Regions from separate parts of the Arthrobacter sp. CAN_A212 genome, predicted to be linked through region 1. Evidence: riboswitches for the same ligand, from Rfam matches in the RefSeq annotation. Region 1 holds a riboswitch; the other holds the start of a gene.

Region 1 (7,171 bases):
GCCTCCGGAGTCGGCCAGCAGGGTGCTGGGCAGTCTCATGCTCGATGATGATCAGGGGGTGCAGAAGCTCTCGCTGCGGTCGGTGTCTACCGGACTCTCCGCCGAGGTGCGCGACAAGGTGGCCGAGGTCTCTGAAGGTGCACCAGATCCCGGCCTGCGCAAGCTCGCCGCCGAAGCACTCGGTCGGATGCGTTAGCAGACCGCCTGGCTGTTCTCGATGAGGACGGGCTACTGGCGTTGCACCAACGTATCCGGCGTGCACGCAATAAGTACACGACGAGTTATCGCCGGAAAGCGGCGGGAGAAGTGGTCGAATCCGGTGGCCGGGGGAAGGCTGCCAGACGCCAGGCAAAGCGCGACAGCCGCTAGCTACCAACCAACACGTGACGCAACGGCGGAAGCTCCTCGAACGCTGGCCTCGCGAACCAGTACCCCTGGAACAGGCTGATTCCGACCGCCTTGAGCGCGAGGTACTCCCCTTCGGTTTCGATACCCTCGGCGAGGACGGTGATGCCAAGCTTGTGCGCCATATCGACGACGCTGGCGACGACGATCTGCCGGGCCGGGCTCGCGTCGATCCCACGGATGAGCAGCATGTCGATCTTGATCAGATCGGGCTGAAACTCGACGAGCAACCCCAGCCCCGCGTGCCCGGCCCCAAAGTCGTCGATGGCGGTGGTGAAGCCGTGCCTGCGGTATTCGGTGATGATGTTCGTGAGGTGGCCGGTGTCGGACACCTCCTCGTTCTCGGTGAACTCGAACATGATTGCGGACGTCGGGAAGCTATAGCGGGCGGCGGCCTGCAGCGTGGCGCGAAGGCAGGCAGCCGGCTCGTAGACAGCGTTTGGCATGAAGTTGATGGAAAGCTTCAGTTCCTGATCCGCAGGGAACAGCCGCGAGGCCAGTTCGATCGCCTTGACCCGGCAATCCTGGTCGAACCGGTACTTCTGCTCCGGTGTCACCCGCGAGAGGACGTCGTAGGCACCTTCGCCGGCGAAGCCCCTGACCAGTGCCTCATAGCCCCAGACCCGCCCGGCGACGGCGTCATAGATCGGCTGGAAGGCCATGCTGAAGTCAAAGTCCAACTTTGACGAAGTTCTGCAGCCGTCACATGCCATGGGGATCCTCTCGGGGGTTGGGTCTACGGTATGTCACGGGGGCCGGATGTCAGTCGATTTCGGCGTGTCGGACCGTTCCCAGGTATTCACTTGCCCGGCAATGCTGCTGGCCATAAGTGGTGGAAGTGGTTGATCGGTCCGCTACCGTCACCAACCTGCAATTCGTCGGCGTAAGTCAAGGCCTCCTGCAGCCACTTCTTCACCTCACTGACGGCGATACCCCAGTCCCCCGTGCGCGCCATGACGGTCGCAACGGCAGCGGACAATGAACACCCTGTTCCATGGGTGTTGTCGGTCGGGACTCGGGGAGCGAGGAACTCGCGAAGGGTCTCCCCGGCCATTCCTGCCGCATCCACCAGGGCATCCGGGCTCGAATCCGTGAGCAGGTGCCCACCCTTGACGAGGACAGCCGTTCCGGTGCTGGCAGAGAGCCGCTGCGCCTGGTCCAGGGCCTCCGGCCAGTGCGTGGCAACCGGAGCGCCGACCAGAACCGCGAGCTCGGGCAGATTAGGCGTTACCAGGCTTACCGTTCCGACCAGGCCCCGCATGGATGCTTCCGCCGAGTCAGCCAGCAGTCTGTCGCCGCTGGTGGCAATCATGACGGGATCAAGCACCACCAGCTGTGGTTGAACGCGGAGGAGCCACTCGTGGACAACCTCGATGGTCGCCACGTCACCGAGCATCCCGACCTTCACGGCGTCGATGGTCACGTCGTCGCTCACTGCATCCAACTGTTCACGCAGAAACGGGGTCGGTGGAGTGTGCACCGAGCGGACGCCTCTCGTGTTCTGCGCGACGAGCGCTGTCACGACAGCCATCCCGTAACCGCCCATCGCGGCAATACTCTTCAGATCGGCCTGGATGCCCGCCCCGCCCGTGGGATCCGTTCCGGCGATGCTGAGAACGCGGGGGACCCGGCGGAGGGCAAGCGGCCCTAGGATCGCCATTGGCCGGCCAACTCTCGCGCTGCTGCCTCCGGATCGGTCGACGCACAGACGGCTGAGACGACCGCGACCCCTGCAGCCCCGGCGTCGCGGAGGGGGCGTACATCGGATACCCCGATCCCGCCAATTGCCACACACGGCAAAGAGCTTCCCGAAGCCAGAGCACCGAATCCTTCGGTTCCCAACGGATCGGGATGATCAGCTTTGGTGGCTGTCGCATGGATGGCACCAATCCCCAAATAGTCCACGGTCGAAGCCGGCAGGTTGTGAGCGGTCCCGATTTCGCTGCCGGTGGCAGCGCTGAGGCCTACGATCGCACCCGGACCGACGATTGACCGCACCAAATGGACGGGCAGGTCGGATTGACCAACGTGCACTCCGGCGACCTGTGCTCCGCGGGCCCGAGCAGCCAGGAAGACGTCAACCCGGTCGTCGACCAACACGGGGACAATCGATCCAACCGATTCGGCAACCGCGAGAAGTAACTGGAGCAGACCCCTGGTTGACGCGTTCTTGTCGCGCACCTGAACCATGGTCGCGCTGCCGGCCACCGCCGCTGCAACGACGTCGGCTACCGGAGTAGGTTGGCACAGGCCAGTGTCAGTCACAAGGTACAGAGACAGCTGGTCCCGAAGGGTCACCGCCTCGTTCCATCGCTTCATCGCGCGCCGTCCGATGGGCTCACCGCAAGGAGATTCAGACCGGAGGCGACGTCGTCGGGTGTCACGGCAGCCAGCCGGTCGAGGAATTCGATGGCGAAGCTCCCGGGTCCGTTTGCTCGCGCCGCCGCCTGCTCCGCTGCGAGGGTGTACACACCCGTGGCCGCAGTGGCCGCGAGAACGGCATCGTCGGTTAGAGCGGCGAAGGCAGCCATGACGGCCCCCAGCGCGCAGCCCCCACCCGTCACCTTCGTAAGCAGGGCATGCCCGTTCGCTACGACTACGGCATCTCCATCCGGACCAACCATGAGATCGTGGGCGCCTGATATGGCCACAGCCGACGACGTCGACCGTGAGAGTGACCGGGCCGCGTGCAGAGCATCCAGAGGATCGTCGGTGGAATCGACTCCGCGACCACCAGAGCCCGCACCCGCCAAAGCGAGGATCTCGGAGGCATTCCCCCGAATGATCCTCGGGCTCCGCCCCGCCAGCTGACCGGCCAGCTCCGTGCGGACAGAGAGGAATCCGACGGCCACGGGGTCCAGCACCCACGGCGTCCCGGCGGCATTCGCCGCAACCACGGCTTCGGTCATCGCCGTCTGCTGATCCCGCTGGGGAGTTCCCAAATTGATAAGGATCCCCGACGCGACGGAGGCGAACTGCTTGGCTTCCGAGGGAATATCCACCATGGCCGGCGCCGCCCCGACCGCGAGGAGGACATTGGCGGTGAAGTTGGTCACCACCGCGTTGGTAATACATTGGACCAAGGGGGTGGTGGACCGTAATTCTTCGAGCAGTCGAGCACAATCAGATGATGCATGACGAACAGTCATCCACGACATCCCTTCGCTAGTTCGAACTAGATCAGGTTCAACGGGTGTCAATTCTCAGCTGCTTCTGGTGAGCAGCACCCCGTGCCATGGTCACCACCCTAACCGCTACGCCCCAGACCTACCCAAATCCCCGCGCCAGCCCTGCCGGGTAGCGGGACGGTCTCCCCGCCGGTTACTGTGTCAGGAGCGACACGGGGTGCCGGTTCTTGCTGGCTGAGATCATACCCGTCGAACCTGATCCAGTTCGGACTGGCGAAGGGATGTCCATCCGGTCTTTTCGGTCGGTTCATGCGTCTTTTCGCCCCGCTTATCACACGACTTCAGACGGGGTACTGCATGCAACTCACCGAACAGATTGTCCTGGTTACCGGAGGCGGTCGGGGCTTGGGCCGGAGCATCGTCGAGGCGTTCTCGGCTGAAGGCACCCGCGTAGTCATTAACTACCGGGCCAGCTCAGCCCAGGCTCACGAGCTCGCCGCCCAGATCGGTCCGGAACGGGCATTGGCTGCAGCAGCGGATGTAACGGACCCTTTGCAGGTCGGCGATCTCCTCGAACGAGCGCGGGTGCACTTCGGAGCTCCTGTCACCACGGTGGTGAACAACGCGCTGGCATCATTCACTTTCAATGGGGATGCCCGCTCCACCGCAGCGGAGATCAGTTGGACTGATTTCAGCGCCCAGTTCGCCGGCAGCGTCAAAGCCAGCCTGAACACCACGCAGGCAGCACTTCCGGGAATGCGTGGGCACAACTTCGGGCGCATCATCAACATCGGCACGAACCTGTTCCAGAACCCTGTGGTGCCTTATCACGACTACATCGCGGCGAAAGCAGCGCTGCTTGCGCTGACCCGGACCCTGGCGAAAGACCTTGGCCCGCAGAACATCACTGTCAACATGGTCTCCGGGGGGCTCCTGCGCACCACTGACGCCAGCGCCGGGACCCCCGACGACGTCTTCGATTACATCGCCGCATCAACCCCGCTGGGGCGGGTGACCACTCCGCAGGAGTTCGCCGACGCTGTCCTCTTCTTCGCCTCGCCCTGGGCCCGGTCCGTAACTGGGCAGAACCTGGTGGTTGATGGCGGGTTGGTGATGGACTGATCAATGCCTTGATCAGTCCCGGCTCCCAGGCGGCCAAGGAGCTTCGACTGGTCTAGGCGGCCCGCGGGAAAATGCGGTCGAGCTCCTGCAGTTCCGTTTCTGAGGGTACCCAGCACACCGCTTCGGCGTTCTGCTCGATCTGTTCCGGCTTGGTGGCGCCCGCAATGACCGAGGCGACGGACGGCTGGGCCGCCAGCCAGGAGAAGGCAACCTGCAGTTCGGTCAGGTCACGGGCCCTTGCGAAGGCTCCAAAGTCGGCGAGCTGGTCCCAGTCGGCGCCGTCCAGCAGGTTGGTGCGGGAGTGGGTGAGCCTGCTGCCCGCCGGAACCTTCGATGCACTGTACTTGCCGGTCAGCAGTCCGTTGGCGAGGGGAAAGAAGGGGAGCACGCCGATCCCGTACGCTTCGGCTGCGGGGACAACCTCGGCTTCGATCCCGCGTTCGAGAAGATTCCAGTGGTTTTGGGCCGAGATGAAGGGCGTGTATCCGCCGAGCTGGGCTACGAACTCGGCCTCGGCGAGCTGCCAGCCGGCCCGGTTGGAATGGCCGATGTACCTGACCTTGCCGCTGGTGACCAGGGCGTCCAGCGCAGAAAGGGTCTCCTCGATGGGCGTCAGCGGGTCTGGCGCGTGGAACTGGTACAGGTCGATCCAGTCGGTGCCCAGGCGTCGCAGCGATGCGTCGACAGCCTTCATGATGTACCGGCGCGATCCGCGCGCACCCCAGTCCGGACCGTTGGCGCCTTTCAGGTCCAGGCCGAATTTGGTGGCGATGAGCACGTCGTCGCGGTTCTTGACGAGTGCCTTGCCCAGCATTTCCTCGCTCAGGCCGGGGGTTTTGCCGTAGGAATCGGCCACGTCGAAAAAGTTGATTCCCGCATCGATGGCGGCTCCGATGACGGCGTTGGTGCCACGCTGCGTCTCGGTGGGCGTTCCGGAGCGGCCCAGGTTGTTGCAACCGAGCCCCACCACTGAAACGTTCAGTCCGGAGTTGCCAAGTCTGCGATATTCAGTCATGGGACTACGCTACAACATCGGTTACCCGGGGCACCTTCTGGTGCCCCGGGTAAAATCTCTCATGTTCGGGTTCAGGCGAACCAGATACCCATTTCCCGCTGCGCCGATTCTGCCGAGTCCGAACCGTGGACCAGGTTCTGCTGCACCTTCAAACCCCAGTCCCGGCCCAGATCTCCCCGGATGGTGCCGGGTGCGGCGGCTGTTGGCTCGGTGGCACCGGCGAGGGACCGGAATCCTTCGATGACCCGCTCGCCCTCAAAGATCGCGGCGACGATGGGCCCACTGAGCATGAACTCGACGAGCGGTTCGAAGAAGGGCTTGCCGACGTGCTCCTCGTAGTGCTCTTCGAGCATTGCACGGGTGGCCGACACCATTTTCAGGTCCACCAGGGTGTACCCCTTGGCTTCAACCCGGGCCAGAATAGTCCCGGACAGAGCGCGGGAAACGCCGTCGGGCTTGATCAGTACAAGAGTGCGTTCAGCGCTCACAGAAGTCCTCCAAAGTGTTGGGTATGGCCAGTGGAACTCTACTAAACATTAGTGCCGGGCTCTGACCCGCCCTCGGGGTTCGCCCGTTCCCATTCGGCCTGCTGACGGTCACGCTCCTCGTTTTCGGCGTCAAGGCGGATCCCGGTACGGATTCCGTACAGCCAGGTCAGGGCGAACAGCACCCCGATCAGGAACATGGTGGGTTCGATGAACCCGGTAGCGATGATGACCAGTTGCAGCACCCAGCCGATGGCAATGCCGTACGGCTTGGTCAGGAACGCGCACGCCCCGACCAGTGCGATGGCCAACGCAATCCCCACGGTTAGGATCAACACTGGTGAGATGGTGTCGCGCAACAAGCCGAATGCGGCGAGGGTCGCAAACAAAACCACCAGCGCTTCGAGGGTGAGGACCACTGAGGCAAAGGTGACTTTGATGGAACGCCGTTTCTTCGGCATTCCGGGTCGCCACTCCCGCTGCGCCTTGGTCATACGGCGTTTCCGGTTTTGCTCCATGTGCACTCCCCTACTTACCCAGCAGGGTGCGGGCCTCCCCCACCACCGTGATCGAACCGGTGATGAGGATGCCCCCTGCGAGGTCGTTGTTTTCCTCGGCCTTCATGACGGCCCATTCAAGCGCGTCGTCGAGCCGTTCGGCGATGTGGACGTGTTCCTCGGCGAACCCGGCCGCTAGCGCGTCCTGCAGCAGATCAGCAGCAGGGATGGCGCGCGGTGAATTCGACTGGGTCAGGCAGACGTCCTCGAGGATGCCACCCAGTTCCTCATGCAGCTCGGCCAGGATGGCTCCCGCATCCTTGTCCTGGAGCACGCCGACCACCAGGATCAACCGGCTGAAGTCGAAGGCTTCCTTGACGGCTGCCGCGGTTGCCTTGGCGCCGGCCGCGTTGTGCGCCGCGTCGACGATGATGCTCGGTGCCGTGCGCACCACTTCGATCCGCCCCGGCGAGGTGACGGTTCGCAACCCTTCGCGGACCACCGCGGCGTCGAGTTCAC
Region 2 (7,171 bases), on a different contig from region 1:
ACCGGGAAGGGCGATGGCCAGCCCACGCAACCCGATAGCGATCCCCGAGTTCACCGAGTCCTGGGTGAAGAGCACCGGACCGAATTCCAGGAGCACCGCTCCCGTCTTCTCCGCCAGCAGGGCCGTGCCATAACCCGCGACCACCGCCGCCACGACCAGCGGCCACGTTCGCTTCAGCAGTTGCCAGGCGCTGATCCCCAGCAGCGGGAGCAGCAGCAGTTCGCTCCCCAGCACGACGGCGGCGCTCACCCAGTCGATGCTGAGCATCACCACCACGGTCACCAGGACCGCAGCGAACAGTTTGGATAGCGGGTTGGCCCGCGGCAGGAGCCGCCCGGTGAGCTGCGGCGTCAGCACATCAACGCTCACGAGGCCGCCTCCGGTACTGCCTGGCTATCGGCGACACGCAGCAGCCGGCTTCCCAGCGCCTCGGTGAACTCCTGGTCGTGGGTGACGGCCACCAGGCTGCCACCGCCCTGAATCAGTTCAGCCATCAGGGCTACCAGCTCCGCCCAGGTGTTGGCGTCCTGCCCGAAGGTGGGCTCATCCAGCACCAGGATGTCGGGGTTCGTGGCCAGCATGGTCGCCACCGACAAGCGGCGCTTTTCACCGCCGGAGAGCGTGAAGGGGTTGGCTTGCAGCAGCGATGTGAGCCTGAGCCGCTCAGCGATCGGATCGACCCGCCGCCGGAGGGTCGCCTCGTCGCTGCCTTCCAGACGGCGCGGCCCGAATTCGAGTTCGTCGATCACCCGGTGGGTGAGGAACTGGTGTTCGGGTTCCTGGAACACGGTTCCGATCCGGGTCACCAGCTGGGCTGACTTCCAGGCGTGGGGGTTGGTGCTGGCGCCGCGGGCGAGCGCCGGAGCGGCCTGAAGCACTCCGCCCCGCGGCGGAAGGAGCCCGGCCAGGGTCAGCGCGAGCGTGGATTTGCCGCCCCCGTTGGGTCCGACAATGCCCAGCGACGCCCCCGCCTGCAGGTCAACGTCGACGCCGTCGAGCACCACTGGACCGCGCCTGGTCCGGGCGACCGAAAGCCCACGGGCTGCCAGCAGCGGGTCCCCGGGGGACGGCAGCACCCCTGGCACAGCTGGCTGGTGCCCGGGGATCCACACGCCGGCCTCCGCCAGCCGCTCGCGGGTGCGGGAGTCCGTGAGGACGGTGCCCGGCGGGCCATCGGCGAGGATACCGCCGTCGGCCGCCAGCACCACCACCCGGTCCACCACGTCAGCCCAGACCGCCACCCGGTGTTCCACCACCACGAAGGTGGCACCGGTTCGATCCAGGACACGGACGACGGCGTCCCGCACCTCCAGGACACCCTCGGGGTCGAGGTTGGCTGTCGGTTCATCCAGCAGCAGCAGCCCGGGCTGCATGGCCAGCACCGCGGCGAGAGCGAGGCGCTGCTTTTGCCCGCCGGAAAGCGCGGTGGTGGACCGGTCCAGGGGAACGTCCAGCCCGACGTCGTCGAGCGCCCGCCGCACCCGCTCCCAGATTTCCGCGCGGGGGACGGACTGGTTCTCGGCCCCGAACGCCACCTCGTCGCCCACCCGGGCGAGGACGATCTGCGTGTCGGGGTCCTGCAGGACCAGCCCGGCGCGTCCCCGGACCCGGCCGGGCGGGCTTCCGTCGAGGGTGAGGGAACCGTGCTCCTCGCCCTGACCGTCGTCGCCGAGCACGCCCGCCAGGCCATGCAGCAGGGTGGACTTCCCGGAACCGGACGCGCCAAGCAACAACACCCGTTCCCCGGGCTCGACCACCAGGTCAATGTCCTGGACCGCTGGTCTCTTGCGCCCGGCGTGCCGCCAGCTCCAGCCGCAGGCTGCGATCCTGACGGCTGCCCGCTCCCTCGTTTGCTCGGCCATACCGGTTAGACGTCAGCCGTTCGTCCGGCGGCGAAGGCGGACAGGACGCCTGTCTTAGCCAGTCCCCGGACGGCCAGCCACGAGAGAAGCCCCGCGATCACCACACCGGAGATGGATGCGAAGACCACGTACATGAGCTGCCATTCCACGGCCCAGAGGGCGTTGTAGAGGATGTTCTCGGAGATGGCGAGGGCCAGTCCAGCACCCAGCCCGGCGAGCAACGCCACCCCGAGGTTCCATTTGCGGTAGAGGAACAGCAGGAAGATCAGCTCGGCCCCCAGTCCCTGGATGGCACCGGAGAGCAGGGTGGTCAGGCCAAACTGGGTGCCGAGGAGTGCCGAAACGGCGGCCGCCAGCACCTCGCAGTAAATGGCCGCGCCGGGTTTCCTGATGATGAGGCCGCCGAGAACCCCGGCGATCAGCCACCCTCCGGTATAGAGTCCTGCCAGTGGCGGGAACGCACTGGTGATCGCCGCGATCCCTGTGTAACCGGCGGACCAGGCGAAGAACACCACCCCGACGGCGACCGCCACCACCGACGCGACGACGATATCGACCACGCGCCACTGATAGTTGGGGCGTCGGGTGGGGGTGTTACGGGTTTGTGCTGGTGATGAAGCCATGTTGAATTCCTCCTGAGGTACAGGAGGGGAGGGCACCTAAGGCCTGCAGCAATGCCACTGGCCGGGCACCCTGAGATACTCGACTCCCTTCGCCGGTACTAGCCGGATCAGGTTCGAGGGTCTGCGGTAGTCCGCACTCTCAGCGCCCGCTCATGATCTGAGCGGCGCTCCCCTGTCGTATGTTTAGCATTTTCCAGCGTACACCTGATCGTTTCACTCCGCCCCCAAACCACCCAGCGTTCGGCGACGGATGCGTCGTTGTCGACGAGGCGAAACGCTAGGCTAGGAAAAAGAGCAACCATCGAAGGAGACACCCATGAACCAGTTTATGAAACTGCTCGGCGTAGCACTGAGCCTCGGAGCCGGAATTGTCGGCGCCAAGCTGGTGGATTTCATCTGGCACAAGACCACCGGCAAGGCATCACCCAAGGATGAGGACGCCCTCGAGAACAGCCTGCGCTCCGCCATCGCGTTCGCCTTGATTTCCGGGGCCGTCCGGGCGGTCCTGCAGGTCCTCACCAACCGCACCACGCAGAAGGCAGCCCTCCGGTTCGCGAAGACCCGCGACCTGACCTAGGCGCCCGCTTTACGTCTCGTCGGGGCGCTCGGCCATATTCGGGTCGGGCGCCCTTTTGCCGGCCGCCTTCTCTACGACCTCATCGAGTTCGTCCATGCTGAGCAGGTCACGCCGCATGTGCTTGGTACGGTAGCCTGCTCGTCCCACCATGTGGGCCGAGACGGGGACGGTCAGCAGCATGAAGATCCAGCACAACAACAGCACGGGCAGCAGGACCCAGCTGCCCAGCTGCAGTGCCATCGCCAGCAGGAACAACAGCAACCCCAACACCTGGGGTTTGGTGGCCGCATGCATTCTGGCCAACAGGTCAGGAAACCGGAGCAGCCCGACACCGGCAGCAACGGACATGAGGGAACCGCCGATCAGGAACACGGCGGTCAGGGCGTCAATCACAGTCTCGTTCATGTCCTATTTCCTGTCCGTCACGAAGCGCGCCACGGTGACCGAGCCGATGAACCCGATCACCGAGATGGCTACCAGGAGCACCACGTTGTCCAGGTGCCGGTTGACCGCCATATCCATGGCAAGCGCCCCACCGATGGTGGCGAGCAGCACGTCGATGGCGAGCACCCGGTCCAGGATGGAGGGGCCCCGGGCAATGCGGTACAGGGCGCACAGGGCGGCCAGGACGAGCAGGCCCGCAGAGATGATGATGGCGACAGTCATCATGTGCTGGCCCCTTCCTGACGGGAGTCGTTCTCCTCATCGAACCGGTCCTCGGCTGTCAGCAGCGCCAGATCGTCCCGCGTTCCCATGATCCTGATCAGCCAGGCTTCGGTGGCGCGCACGTCGGACCGGATTTTTGCAGCATCTTCGGGGGTGACGACGTTCAGGCAGTGCAGGTACAGGGTTGAGGTGGAACGGTCCACCTCAATCACCAGCGATCCGGGGATCAGGGACAGGGCATGCCCTGTGGTGGTGACCAGCAGGTCTGACGGGCTACGCAATTGCACGGCGACGACGGCGTTCACAAGGTGCGGCCCGCGGGTCAACGAGAGCCAGAACACCTCGAAGCTTGCGACCACCAGCTTGTAGATGAACCGGACCGCGAACGGCACGGCGTAGAGCACGTTGAACCGTCCGCTGAGCTCCACCGGGGGCAGGTACAGCAGATTGGCGACGGCGTAGGCGATCAGGCCGCCGAAGATGAGGTTACCCGGGCTGAAGTCCTGCCAGAGTGCACCCCAGACAATGACCAGCCAGATGATCAGGGGCAGTTCGGTGATGAACGGGATCTTCTGCCGGGTCATGGTGCGCTCCCCTCGCCGAGGACAGCCTCAATGTAGTCGGTGCGTTCCAGCATGTTTTTCGCTGCGTTGTCGCTGATCTCGAACAGCGGGCCAGCCAGCAGGGTGAGCAGCAGGCCGAGCCCCACGAGTCCCATGGTCGGACCGACCATGGTGCGTGGCAGCAGGTTGACGGGGTTGCGTCCGGAGAACCGGCCGGTCGTTTCACCGTTGACGCGCTGCGAGGTGCGGACCGCTGAACCGTCAGCCTTGGTTGCCAGCAGGATGGGGTCGGGATGGAGGGCGTCTTCCGGGCGGCGCCAGAACGCGCGGTTCCAGACCCTCGCGATCGCCAGAAGTGTCAGCAGAGAGGTGATCACGCTGGCGCCGACGGCCACGTAGGCGATCGGCGAGCCCAGCTCGACGCCTGCCTGCAGGATCCCCAGCTTGCCAAGGAAGCCGGAGAACGGCGGGATGCCGGCAAGGTTCATGGCCGGAATGAAGAACAGGATTCCGAGGAGCGGAGAGAGTTTGGCCAGACCGCCAAGGCGGTCCATGTTGGCGGTCCCGCCACGACGTTCAATCAGCCCAGTGACCAGGAAGAGACTGGTCTGCACGGTGATGTGGTGGGCCACGTAGAAAATGGCAGCACCCAAGCCGACCACCGTGGAAATCGCCAGCCCGAAAATCATGAATCCGATGTGGCTGACCAGGGTGAAGGAGAGCATTCGTTTGATGTCGGACTGTGCCAGGGCACCGAGGATACCCACCACCATGGTGAGGATCGCGACCACCATCAGCAGCGTATTGATCCGGTCGCCCGGAAAAAGGAGGGTCTCGGTGCGAACCATCGCGTACACGCCCACCTTGGTAAGCAGGCCAGCGAACACTGCGGTCACCGGTGCTGGCGCCGTCGGGTAGGAGTCGGGCAGCCAGAAGGAGAGCGGGAACACCGCAGCCTTGATCCCGAAGGCGACGAGCAGCATCAGGTGCAGCATCATCTGCGTCGCCGGGTCGATTTCGCCCAGTTTCACGGCGAGGTCGGCCAGGTTGATGGTGCCGGTAGCCGCGTAGATCATGCCGATCGCGATCAGGAACAGGAGGGAGGACACCACGCTGACCACCACGTAGGTGACCCCGGCACGGATCCGGGGTGTGGTTCCGCCCAGGGTCATCAGCACGTAGCTTGCGGTCAGCAGGATCTCGAAGCCGACGTACAGGTTGAACAGGTCACCGGACATGAACGCGTTGGAGACGCCCGCCACCAGGATGAGGTAGGTGGGGTGGAAGATCGAGATCGGCCCGTCCTCGTCCCCGTCGGTCATTCCCTGCCCGGTGGCGTAGACCAGCACGGCCAGGCTGATTGCCGTTGAGATGACCAGCATCAGCGCCGAGAACTGATCGACCACCAGGGTGATGCCGAACGGTGGCATCCAGCCGCCGATGAACACCGCGGTTGCGCCGTTCACTGCAGCGTTCTGGAGCAGGAACAGTTCGAGGATCAGGGTGATGCTCAGCGTGGAGATGCTCACCGCACGCTGTGACCTTGAGTGGCGGATCAGGAGGAAGGCGATTGCCGCACCGAGGAAGGGCAGGACTACCGCCAGCGGTGCGTAGCTTGCGATGTTCACCGTGGCTCCTTCGGGTCGGCGGAGAGGTCGAGGACTCCTGCGTTCTGGGATCCGGGGGCTTCCTCGGCCTCCTCAAGCGGCGTGAACTCGGTGGTCTCCTCGGGCACATCGGCGTCGTCTTCGGCGTCGAAGCTGCTCTGACTGGCCACCCTGCGGTCCTCCATGTCGTCCTGCACCTCATCGCGCCTGCCCAGCACCCAGGACCGGTAGATGATGCCGAGCATGAAGGCTGTGACGGCGAAGGAGATCACAATGGCCGTGAGGATCAGCGCCTGGGGCAGCGGATCAGAGTAGGCGTCGGCGGGGATTTCCTCGGAGTACAGCGGTGCGACGCCAGCCCGGCCTCCGGTGGAGAGCAGGAGAATGTTGGCACCGTTGGCCAGCAGGATCAGGCCCAGCAGGACCCGGGTCAGGCTGCGCTCCAGCAGCAGGTAGATGCCGCCCGCGAAGAGGGCTGCCATGACCACCAGCAGGGTGATGTTCACGCTCATCGGACCACTCCCTCGCCGGACTCGGTATGTTCTTGTTGCTGCGCCTGCATGTCGTCCGGATCGGTCGATGCGGAGAGGCCCTCGCTGCGTTCGTCAATCTCCGAGCCCAGGCTGCGCAGCACGTCAAGCACCAGCCCAACGACCACCAGATAGACGCCGATGTCGAAGATGGTCGAGGTGACGAACTTGACGTCCCCGAAGACCGGCATCCAGAACTCCAGGATGGCGGTCTGGAGGATCTGACCGCCCAGCAGCAGCGGGATCAATGCGCTGAGGGAGGTGGTCGCCATACCCGCACCGAGCAAAACCCCCGCACTGACCGGGCTGGCTTCCGCCAGCTCGAAGCGCCCACCCGCCAGGTAGCGCACGGTCAGTGCCAGCCCGGCCATCAGCCCACCGGCGAATCCACCGCCCGGCAGATTGTGGCCCGCGAGGAGCAGGTAGATCGAGAAAATGATGATCGAGTGGAAAAGCAACCGGGTGATGACCTCGAAGATGATCGACCTGCGCTCGGGTGCGAGGGTCCGTCCGGCCACCAGCCACGCGTCCCGGGAGACCGACGAGAACTTCTTCGCCAGCTCCAGCGCCGCGGCTTCCCGCCCGAACACGCCCAGGGGTTCCTGCCCGCGATCGACCGAACCAGATTTGACGCTTTCGGCCCGCTGGCGGGTGTCACCGCGCCCGCGGATGAAGATCAGGCTGGCAATACCGGTGGCGGCAATGGCCAGCACCGAAATCTCGCCGTAAGTGTCCCAGGCCCT

What was found. Region 1 has a riboswitch for thiamine pyrophosphate ahead of IWX64_RS07290 (3-oxoacyl-ACP reductase). Riboswitches for the same ligand answer to the same signal wherever they lie in the genome.
Region 2: another riboswitch for thiamine pyrophosphate. It lies ahead of IWX64_RS02125 (ECF transporter S component); the one in region 1 lies ahead of IWX64_RS07290 (3-oxoacyl-ACP reductase).

What each region holds. Positions count from the first base shown of each region.
Region 1 covers NZ_JADOUT010000007.1:1,400-8,570, forward strand. Annotated here, with positions in the region: gene IWX64_RS07265 (HEAT repeat domain-containing protein) at 1-196, shown strand, start outside; gene IWX64_RS07270 (EAL domain-containing protein) at 366-1,067, opposite strand; gene thiD (bifunctional hydroxymethylpyrimidine kinase/phosphomethylpyrimidine kinase) at 1,205-2,065, opposite strand; gene thiE (thiamine phosphate synthase) at 2,053-2,724, opposite strand; gene thiM (hydroxyethylthiazole kinase) at 2,721-3,554, opposite strand; TPP riboswitch at 3,546-3,646, opposite strand; TPP riboswitch at 3,737-3,832, shown strand; gene IWX64_RS07290 (3-oxoacyl-ACP reductase) at 3,891-4,655, shown strand; gene IWX64_RS07295 (aldo/keto reductase) at 4,708-5,670, opposite strand; gene ndk (nucleoside-diphosphate kinase) at 5,742-6,158, opposite strand; gene IWX64_RS07305 (DUF4233 domain-containing protein) at 6,200-6,673, opposite strand; gene IWX64_RS07310 (bifunctional folylpolyglutamate synthase/dihydrofolate synthase) at 6,684-7,171, opposite strand, start outside.
Region 2 covers NZ_JADOUT010000001.1:448,647-455,817, forward strand. Annotated here, with positions in the region: gene IWX64_RS02115 (energy-coupling factor transporter transmembrane component T family protein) at 1-369, opposite strand, end outside; gene IWX64_RS02120 (ABC transporter ATP-binding protein) at 366-1,862, opposite strand; gene IWX64_RS02125 (ECF transporter S component) at 1,868-2,485, opposite strand; TPP riboswitch at 2,553-2,669, opposite strand; gene IWX64_RS02130 (DUF4235 domain-containing protein) at 2,802-3,062, shown strand; gene mnhG (monovalent cation/H(+) antiporter subunit G) at 3,072-3,467, opposite strand; gene IWX64_RS02140 (monovalent cation/H+ antiporter complex subunit F) at 3,471-3,728, opposite strand; gene IWX64_RS02145 (Na+/H+ antiporter subunit E) at 3,728-4,312, opposite strand; gene IWX64_RS02150 (Na+/H+ antiporter subunit D) at 4,309-5,919, opposite strand; gene IWX64_RS02155 (Na(+)/H(+) antiporter subunit C) at 5,916-6,410, opposite strand; gene IWX64_RS02160 (Na+/H+ antiporter subunit A) at 6,407-7,171, opposite strand, start outside.